Regions from separate parts of the Mesorhizobium sp. M0018 genome, predicted to be linked through region 2. Evidence: predicted binding sites of a transcription regulator. Region 2 holds the regulator's gene; each other region holds the start of a gene.
The links. The regulator HrcA, encoded in region 2, represses chaperone genes, less so after heat shock. The targets are predictions, from matches to a motif close to GTTAGCACTCNCNNNNNGNGAGTGCTAAC.

Region 1 (3,272 bases), on a different contig from region 2:
CCGGTCTTCTGATCGGGATTGTCGACGACGACATTATCGAGCGCCTTCGCCGCTCTCAGCAGCGCCACGCCGCCGCCGGGCAGGATGCCCTCCTCAACCGCCGCGCGTGTGGCGTGCATGGCGTCGTCGACGCGATCCTTGCGCTCCTTGACCTCGATCTCGGTCGAGCCGCCGACACGGATGACGGCGACGCCGCCGGCGAGCTTGGCCAACCGCTCCTGCAGCTTTTCGCGGTCGTAGTCGGAGGTGGTTTCCTCGATCTGCGCCTTGATCTGGCTGATGCGCGCATGGATTTCATCCTTGCGGCCGGCGCCGTCGACGATGGTGGTGTTCTCCTTCTCGATCAGCACCTTCTTGGCGCGGCCGAGCATCTCCAGTGTGACGTTCTCGAGCTTGATGCCGAGGTCCTCCGAGATCGCCGTGCCGCCGGTCAGGATGGCAATATCCTCCAGCATGGCCTTGCGGCGATCGCCGAAGCCCGGTGCCTTGACGGCCGCGACCTTCAGGCCGCCGCGCAGCTTGTTGACGACCAGCGTCGCCAGCGCCTCGCCCTCGACGTCCTCGGCGATGATCAACAGCGGCTTGCCGGATTGCACGGCGGCTTCGAGCACAGGAAGCATGGCCTGCAGGTTGGACAGCTTCTTCTCGTGGATCAGCACATAGGGTTCTTCGAGTTCGACGCGCATCTTATCCTGATTGGTGATGAAATAGGGCGAGAGGTACCCACGGTCGAACTGCATGCCTTCGACCACTTCCAACTCGGTCTCAGCGGTCTTCGCTTCCTCGACAGTGATGACACCCTCATTGCCAACCTTTTCCATCGCCTCTGCGAGGAAGCGGCCGATCTCGGCATCGCCATTGGCAGAGATGGCGCCGACCTGAGCGATTTCGTCGTTCCTGGTCACCTTGCGGGCATTGGATTTCAGGTCGGCGACCACGGCGTCGACCGCCTTGTCGATGCCGCGCTTCAAATCCATCGGGTTCATGCCGGCAGCGACCGCCTTGGCCCCTTCCCTGACAATGGCCTGAGCAAGAATCGTCGCGGTCGTGGTGCCATCGCCTGCGGTGTCGCTGGTCTTCGAAGCAACTTCGCGGACCATCTGAGCGCCCATGTTCTCGAACTTGTCCTCGAGCTCGATCTCTTTTGCCACCGTCACGCCGTCCTTGGTGATGCGCGGCGCGCCGAACGATTTGTCGAAGACAACGTTGCGGCCCTTGGGACCGAGCGTCACCTTCACCGCATTGGCAAGCATATCGACACCGCGTAACATCTTCTCGCGGGCTTCGGTATGAAATTTCACATCTTTGGCAGCCATTGGAACACTCCTCGATAGGCAGCTTTTCGTTGACTGGAATGCTTGTTCAGGCCCCGCTCAGGCAGCCTTCTTCATTTCGCCCGTGGCTTCGATCACGCCCAGCACGTCGCTCTCTTTCATGATGAGCAGATCCTCGCCATTGAGCTTGATCTCGGTGCCGGACCATTTGCCGAACAAAATGCGGTCGCCGACCTTGACGTCGAGCGGCTGCAATTGGCCGCTGTCGTCGCGCGCGCCCGGACCGGCGGCAATGACCTCGCCCTCCTGCGGCTTCTCCTTGGCGGTGTCGGGGATGATGATGCCGCCCGCGGTCTTTTCGTCGACCTCGATGCGGCGGACCAGGATGCGGTCATGCAATGGACGGAACGCCATGTCGTTCTCCTCTCGGGACAAACAGATTTTCGAACATCCTCCTGACCGGACCGGCAATATCGGCCCGGCACGGGGTGCGCGATCTCTTCTTCAGGCATCGCGCGCATACGAACTAGTCGCGCTTTTTTCAGCTTTCAAGAGGATCATGCAAAAATTTTAGCACTCGACACCTGAGAGTGCCAATACGCTGTAATTGTTCGCACATTCGCCGTTTCCGGCGCGATGACCCGGCCGGATTTCCAAATCTGTCCGTCTCCTGAGCCGCTTGCCGGCGGCTGGAACCTATGTGGAAGGCGAGGCGTTTTGCAGACCGAGGTTCATTGGGAAAGGAAGGATTGCATGACCAGCAGGGACTTTCAGCTCCAGATGCAAGGGTTTGGCCTCACCACGGCGGAGATCCACTACCGCCTGCCCGATCATCGAAGCCTGCTTCAGCTCTATATCTGGCAGGAATACGATATCGCCCCTGATTTCCCGACGCTGAAGCATTTCCTCGATTTCTGGGAGCGCGAGATCGAAGGCCCGCTGCATTCGGTGCGCGTGGCTCATCACCGTCTGATCCAACCGTCCGAATGGCGGGCCGTAAATGGCATTATCACCGTCCACTGAGGAGCAAGCCGATCTGCCGCCAGACAGCAAACAAAGTGCCTCCGAAGCGGGGGAGAGGGGTAGCTGACTCTCCCCCACTTTGTTTTGGATCTCACAATATCGGAGGGCGTCCGGACTAGCCGGCGTGGTCGACAGGCTTGCGGGCCGCTGCGAGCAATCCAGCCTTGCGCGCCGCCCTGACGAAGGCCTTGCGCGCATCACGCGCGGTGCGCCAGCCGTCGAGCGCGTCGCGGCAGGTCCGATAGGCGGCGCGCCAGCTCCGGCCGCGTGCACGGTCCGGCCACTGCTGGCGCATGCATTCGATGGCTTCCCAACTGCTGGCGACCTTGCGCTCGCTGGATTGGAATTTCAACGTGATCGGCTCGGCGAAGCGGACGTCGTCCATCACTTCCTCCTTGTTTTCTGATCGTCTTCTTGTTTGAGCAAGCAACGTTATGCTGGCGGCACCGGCGGCCGGCCGGCGCCGCTGAAGGACATGGTTCGTCCCTTTGCGCGATTCAAGAGCATCGCGGCAGCAGCCGGTTATTCCTCCTCGTCCGGCCCTTGCAGCAGTTCGATCAGCGTCGCTACCCTTGCCGTCGGCAGCGGTCGGCCCTCGTTCACCAGCGCCTCGTCGGCGGCGATCCAGGCCAGGGCCTCGCGCAATTCCTGGACCGTCCCGTCCGTCGCCGCAATGTCGGCGATCACGGCTTCGTCGACCGGGCCCAGCACAGAAATGATCTCGTCGCGTGTCATGGTCAGCTCCATCTGCGAGTGCCGGGAACGGGCCCGGCAACACAAGAAATCTGGGTCTTGACCTGCTGCAGACAATAACCGGCCGGGGAAGTCAGCGTTGGCAATTGAAACCAGACAGGCAATCTCGTGCCGGACATCTCCCCACTTGTGGCGAGATTGGCAGCCTCGCCGAACCGACCGAAAACCGGCCCGAAAAACCGGCAACGCGAGAGCCACCGGGTCTTGACTTGCGGCGGACAA
Region 2 (3,272 bases):
TTGGGCGACAATGGTTTCTGGTTTGCCGGATGTCTTCAAGTCGCCATCGCGATAGGGGAACCGGACGATGCTGTCGCTGTTCGCGACATAGACCCATTGCGGTTTGTCTCCTGGCGGATAGAAGGCGATGCCGTAGGGATAATTGAGCCCCTTGGCGAAGATCGCTTTCTCGATGGGCCTGGCGCTGCCCTCGGCGAGACGATAGACGCGTATTTGGTCGGCATGGCTGTTGGCAACAAACAGGTCGCCATTCGGAGCGACGCGCACGACACGTGGATTGACGATGCCGGATGCGATCATTTCAGCCGAAAAGCCCGACGGCAATTCTGGCTTGGCGCTTTCGGGCCGTTCCGCCACGCCGGCGCCGTTCGAAGCGGATTGGGCGGGGTCGGCTGCCGGCATGTCTCGCGGCCCAATCAGGCGTCGGACGCCAGGCCTGTCGGCGTGCCAATCGCCAAACGCGGCTTCGCCTTTGAGCACATTCTGATCCGCCTGCTGGGCGGCTGCCGGTGTCGCAACAAGGAGGGCAGCGCCCAAGGCCGCAAAGCCGCCAGATCGGATCATCAACGTCCTCCGGGATTCGCCTCGAACAGGGGCAAACGGCATCAGGTATTGATCGTTCCAAGCGGCCGTCCAGCACACGAGGATTTGAAGCCGAACCCGTTCAGTTGCCAGAGGCGTAAAAGTCGTCGTCGAGGCGCTTTTCCAGCGCGACCAGATCGGCCGGCAGCGGTAAACCCATCGCCCGCATCTCTTGCAGCTTCTCGCGCAACTGCTCTTGTACCTCGTGCTGATCCTCTGGCTGGTTGATCATTTCTTCGAGCAGCAGACTGATCTGGGCCTTGAACGATTCCAGCGCCATTCTTTTCTCCTCCTTGCGGCAGGCCCGCGGCGGCTCCTAGCTCAGCATGCGCGAAATCAGCTGCGCCGTATAGTCGACCATCGGTACTATGCGCGCATAATTCAGCCGCGTCGGCCCGATGACGCCGAGCGCACCGACGACACGCGCGTCCTTGTCGCGATAGGGTGCCACCACCAGCGAGGAGCCAGACAGCGAAAACAGCTTGTTTTCCGAACCGATGAATATGCGCACGCCTGGGCCTGCCTCGGCGAGGTCGAGAAGCTGGATCAGCCCATCCTGCGTCTCCAGATCCTCAAACAGATGCCGCAGCAATTCTATGTCGGCCTGGGCAGTGACGTTTTCCAGGAGATTGGCGCGACCGCGCACGATAAGCCGCCCAGGCACGCCGCTTTCAGCGCCTGCCCAGACCGCCAGGCCCTTCTCGACCAGATCCTGCGACAGCGTGTCGAGGGCCGCCCTGGTCTCTTCCTTGATGCGGGCGATCTCGACCCGCGCCTCGGCCAGGGTGCGACCGCGGATATGGGCGTTGAGGAAGTTAGAGGCTTCGTGCAATTGCGAGATGGTGATGCCGGCGGGCAGATCGATGACGCGATTTTCGACGTCGCCGTTCTGCGAGACCAGCACGGCCAGCGCCTTGGTCGGCTCGAGCTGGATGAATTCGATGTGCTTAAGCGCCGCCTCATTCTTGGCGGCGAGCACGAGGCCGGCGCCGCGCGACATGCCGGACAGCATCTGGCTGGCCTCGGTCAGCATATGCTCCAGCGTCGCGCCCGAGCCGGAGGCGCGCACCTGGGCCTCGATGGTGCGGCGCTCCTCGTCGGAGAGGTCACCAAGTTCCATGAAAGCATCGACGAAGAAGCGCAGGCCTGCCTGGGTCGGCAGCCGGCCAGCCGAAATGTGCGGCGCATAGATCAGGCCGAGATGCTCAAGGTCGCTCATCACGTTGCGGATGGTGGCCGGCGACAGCGACGACGGCAGGATGCGCGACAGGCTGCGCGAACCGACCGGCTCGCCATCCCTCAAATAGGAATCGACGATGCGCCGGAAGATGTCGCGCGAACGCATGTCGAGCGATTGAAGCGCGGGCGATTGCAGCGCGTGCGACGGGAGCACGTGCGACTGCAAACCGGGATCGACTGCCTTTGTCATTTCGAGCCAAAACCTCCGCCCCGAAGATATAGACTTCCGCGGTGTCGGCGCAACCGGTCCATTTTCCTTTGCGCGTCACGCCCCGTGCGGCTACAAGCCGGCCAAGATTCCCCGGCCAAGATTCCGAAGAAAGAAAGAAGCCTGAATGCGCCCTTCCAAACGCCAATTCGACGAAATGCGCCCCATCTCCTTCGAGCGCGGCGTCTCCAAGCATGCGGAAGGCTCGTGCCTGGTGAAGTTCGGCGACACGCATGTGCTGTGTACGGCCAGCCTGGAGGAAAAGGTGCCGGGCTGGATGCGCAACTCCGGCAAGGGCTGGGTGACGGCGGAATACGGCATGCTGCCGCGTTCGACCGGCGAGCGCATGCGCCGCGAGGCTTCGTCCGGCAAACAAGGCGGCCGCACGCTGGAAATCCAGCGGCTGATCGGCCGCTCCCTGCGCGCCGTGGTCAATCTGCAGGCGCTCGGCGAGCAGCAGATCACCGTCGACTGCGACGTGATCCAGGCCGACGGCGGCACGCGCACCGCTTCGATCACCGGCGGCTGGGTGGCGCTCTACGACTGCCTGCGCTGGATGGAAGCCCGCCAGATGGCGAGCCTGAGCAAGGTGCTGAAGGATCACGTTGCGGCAATCTCCTGCGGAATCCATGATGGCCAGCCGGTCATCGACCTCGACTACATCGAGGATTCCTCGGCCGGCACCGACGCCAATTTCGTCATGACCGGCAAGGGCGGCATCGTCGAGATCCAAGGCACGGCCGAGGGCGAGCCGTTCTCGGAAGAGCAGTTCGCGGCGCTGATGGGGCTCGCCAAGAAAGGCATTCAGCGCCTGGTCAGCTTGCAGCAAATGGCGGTGGCTTAGCTGCGGTCCAATATTGATGAGATTGGCGATCCTGTGACTCCTTCCGCAATCCTGGAATCAGCACTCTACGTGACCGACCTTGCTGCCGCGGAACGGTTCTATTCGGGCGTGCTCGGGCTCGATCTGCTCGGTAAGGTCGATGGCAGGCATCTCTTCTTCCGCTGCGGCGACGGCGTGCTGCTTATCTTCAATGCCGAGGCCACCAAAGTGCCGCCGCGGGCCGACGCCAAGCTGCCCGTGCCGCCGCATGGCGCGGTCGGCCAGGGCCATCTTTGCTTCGCCGCAAGCGCGGATGAAATCCCACGCTGGAAAGCGCATCTTGAGGCGAAGAAAATCGCCATCGAAAGCGAGTTCGAGTGGCCGCAAGGCGGCCGCTCGATCTATATTCGCGATCCCTCC
Region 3 (3,272 bases), on a different contig from region 2:
GGTCAACCACACTCGGGAGGTGCTCTCGGCGTACGGTAGCCTGGCCCTGAAGCTGTCCGTCGTTTTGTGGACGGTGCTTGTCGTGGCGGCAGTATTCTTCATCGCCCAGGCCTGATCGAGCGACATTCATTGATTGGGCGGAAACGAAAGGACCCAAGATGGCAAAGCGCTACGCGCTCCGTATGGAACATCCTCACAGCTGGACCGTCTTCGACGTCTTCACCGGCCAGCCGGCCGAGCTCAAGCAGCAACTCACGGCCAGTTTGAACACGCGCGATGCGGACGCGATGGTCGACCGGCTGAACGGTCGCGACGTCAAGCGGCGAGCGAAGGCGGACCGGAAGCCCTGACAAAGCGTCTTGTGGACGGATCGCGACGGACTAGCGAAAATCGGCCGCAGTCAGCACATATATGCTCCTGCGGGTGCGGGCATAGGCATTCCTGGCGACATCGTGGATCGAGTTGGAAGCCGTGTCGAAGGCTGCCAGGTAGGTAGCTTCTGAGGCCGCCGTTCCCGGCTGCATCTTGGAGATGGCATCGGTTGCGACAGAGAAGGAAATCTGGAACATCCCGTCATGGCCGACGAAGCGGATGCGTTTGCTTGCCTCGTCGTAGCTGCGGCTGGGATTGGGAAATGTCAGGCTCATGATTTCGCCTCCGTCGATGCAGATACGGCCTTCTTGACTGCCCGTGACGCCCGCTTCTTCTTTGGTGCGACCGGATTCAGAGCTTCCGCCGCGCGGTCCGCCTCTTCCTTGGCCAGTCGCAATTCCCTCAGCCTTGCCGTTTTGATGCTCCTCGCCTTGGCTTCCGAGAGATATTCGGCAGTTGCTTTGTTCCGCTCCGCCGTCTTCTTTTGATTTTCCATGAAGCGGGCCTGAGCTTTTTCCATGATGTTCTGATTGCCTTCGGCCATCGGTAAAATCTCCCTTGCAGCGAAAGTCGTGAATGTGAATTCACCATAAAATAGGTGTTCAAAGATAGAAATTCAATTTCATTAATATTCGGCAAGGCCCGAACACCAGGGGATAACCAGGCAAGATAATACGTTCAATATTTCATGTGCCCTATGAATATTTTTTGGCGCTCCTATCAATCGAGTGCCAGGGCGCCTATAGAGAGGGGCGGCCGCCTAAGCTGGCCCCAGAAAGAGTCCCCATGAAATTCCGGCCACTCCACGATCGCGTCGTCATTCGGCGCGCCGAAAGCGACACCAAATCCAAGGGCGGCATCATCATCCCCGACAATGCCAAAGAAAAACCGCAGGAAGGCGAAGTGATCGCTGTCGGGCCGGGCGCGCGGGACGAAAGCGGCGCGCTGATCCCGCTCGAAGTCAAGGCCGGCGACCTCATTCTGTTCGGCAAATGGTCCGGCACCGAGGTCAAGATAGACGGCGAGGACCTTCTGATCATGAAGGAGGCCGACATAATGGGCATCATCGAAAAAAGCGAGACGGGCATCATCGACAAGACCGTGGCTGCCAAGAAGGCCGCCTGATTGGAAGGCCGCGCGCGCTCCCGCGCGCGCAAAGGACGCTCCGAGCTTTGATTCAGGCGCTGCAAGCGCCTTGCCACGACAACCGAACTGGAAAAGATCATGTCTGCCAAGGAAATCAAATTCTCCACCGACGCGCGTGACCGCATGCTGCGCGGCGTCGAAATCCTCAACAACGCCGTCAAGGTGACGCTCGGCCCCAAAGGCCGCAACGTCATCATCGACAAGGCCTACGGCGCGCCGCGCGTCACCAAGGACGGGGTGGCCGTGGCAAAGGAAATCGAGCTTTCCGACAAGTTCGAAAACATGGGCGCGCAGATGGTGCGCGAAGTGGCCTCGAAGACCAACGACCTTGCCGGCGACGGCACCACCACCGCCACGGTGCTTGCCGCTTCCATCCTGCGCGAGGGCGCCAAATTCGTTGCCGCCGGCATGAACCCGATGGACCTCAAGCGCGGCATCGATCTTGCCGTCAGCGCCGTCGTCAAGGAAATTCAGGCGCGCGCCAAGAAGGTCAAGTCCTCAGGTGAAATCGCGCAGGTCGGCACCATTGCCGCCAATGGCGACACCAGCGTAGGCGCCATGATCGCCAAGGCGATGGACAAGGTCGGCAATGACGGCGTCATCACCGTCGAGGAGGCCAAGACCGCCGAAACGGAGCTCGACGTCGTCGAAGGCATGCAGTTCGACCGCGGCTATCTCTCGCCCTATTTCGTCACCAATGCCGAGAAGATGCGTGCCGAGCTGGAAGACCCTTACGTCCTCATCCACGAAAAGAAGCTCGGCAATCTGCAGGCACTGCTGCCAATCCTCGAAGCCGTGGTGCAAAGCGGCAGGCCGCTGCTGATCATCTCCGAGGACGTCGAGGGCGAAGCGCTGGCAACGCTGGTCGTCAACAAGCTGCGCGGCGGACTCAAGGTAGCGGCCGTCAAGGCGCCTGGCTTCGGTGACCGCCGCAAGGCGATGCTGGAAGACATCGCCGTGCTCACCGCCGGACAGATGATTTCCGAGGATCTCGGCATCAAGCTGGAGAACATCACCATAGACATGCTCGGCCGCGCCAAGCGCGTGCTGATCGAGAAGGACACCACCACGATCATCGACGGCGCCGGCGAGAAGACCACCATCCAGGCGCGCGTCCAGCAGATCAAGGGGCAGATCGAGGAAACCACGTCCGACTATGACAAGGAGAAGCTGCAGGAACGTCTCGCCAAGCTGGCGGGCGGCGTTGCCGTCATCCGCGTCGGCGGCGCGACCGAATCCGAGGTCAAGGAAAAGAAGGACCGCATCGACGATGCGCTGAACGCCACGCGCGCGGCCGTCGAAGAAGGCATCGTTCCCGGCGGCGGCGTCGCGTTGCTGCGCGCCAAGGCTGTGCTGAAGGGGCTGACCGGAGCCAATGCCGATGTGACGGCAGGCATCTCGATCGTGCTCAGGGCCCTTGAAGCGCCAATCCGGCAGATCGCCGAGAATTCCGGCGTCGAAGGTTCGATCGTCGTCGGCAAGCTCGCCGAGGGCAAGGATCACAATCAGGGCTTCGATGCCCAGAACGAGGTCTATGTCGACATGATCAAGGCCGGCATCGTCGACCCGGCGAAGGTGGTACGGACGGCGCTGCAGGACGCGGGCTCCATTGCGGCGCTTCTGATCACGGCGGAAGCCATGATCACCGACGTTCCGGCGAAGGAAGCCGCTGCTTCGCCCGGCGGCATCGGCTATTGACCAGCCACTGCCGGAAACAAGCCTGAAAGACAGCCGCCGGGGTATCTTCCCCGGCG

Region 1: a site for HrcA is predicted at 1,844-1,872, ahead of NKJ81_RS17385 (co-chaperone GroES). Genes of this name have one in related genera too.
Region 3: a site for HrcA is predicted at 1,080-1,108, ahead of NKJ81_RS13810 (co-chaperone GroES). Genes of this name have one in related genera too.

The regions. Positions count from the first base shown of each region.
Region 1 is NZ_JAMYVL010000011.1:97,909-101,180, forward strand. It holds gene groL (chaperonin GroEL) at 1-1,316, opposite strand, end outside; gene NKJ81_RS17385 (co-chaperone GroES) at 1,374-1,688, opposite strand; gene NKJ81_RS17390 (usg protein) at 2,028-2,297, shown strand; gene NKJ81_RS17395 (DUF982 domain-containing protein) at 2,413-2,682, opposite strand; gene NKJ81_RS17400 (hypothetical protein) at 2,820-3,032, opposite strand.
Region 2 is NZ_JAMYVL010000003.1:30,531-33,802, reverse strand. It holds gene NKJ81_RS04690 (PQQ-dependent sugar dehydrogenase) at 1-564, opposite strand, end outside; gene NKJ81_RS04685 (hypothetical protein) at 665-862, opposite strand; gene hrcA (heat-inducible transcriptional repressor HrcA) at 899-2,011, opposite strand; gene rph (ribonuclease PH) at 2,157-2,873, shown strand; gene NKJ81_RS04670 (VOC family protein) at 2,907-3,272, shown strand, end outside.
Region 3 is NZ_JAMYVL010000008.1:174,248-177,519, reverse strand. It holds gene NKJ81_RS13830 (hypothetical protein) at 1-115, shown strand, start outside; gene NKJ81_RS13825 (hypothetical protein) at 159-350, shown strand; gene NKJ81_RS13820 (DUF1488 family protein) at 381-647, opposite strand; gene NKJ81_RS13815 (hypothetical protein) at 644-916, opposite strand; gene NKJ81_RS13810 (co-chaperone GroES) at 1,159-1,497, shown strand; gene groL (chaperonin GroEL) at 1,597-3,216, shown strand.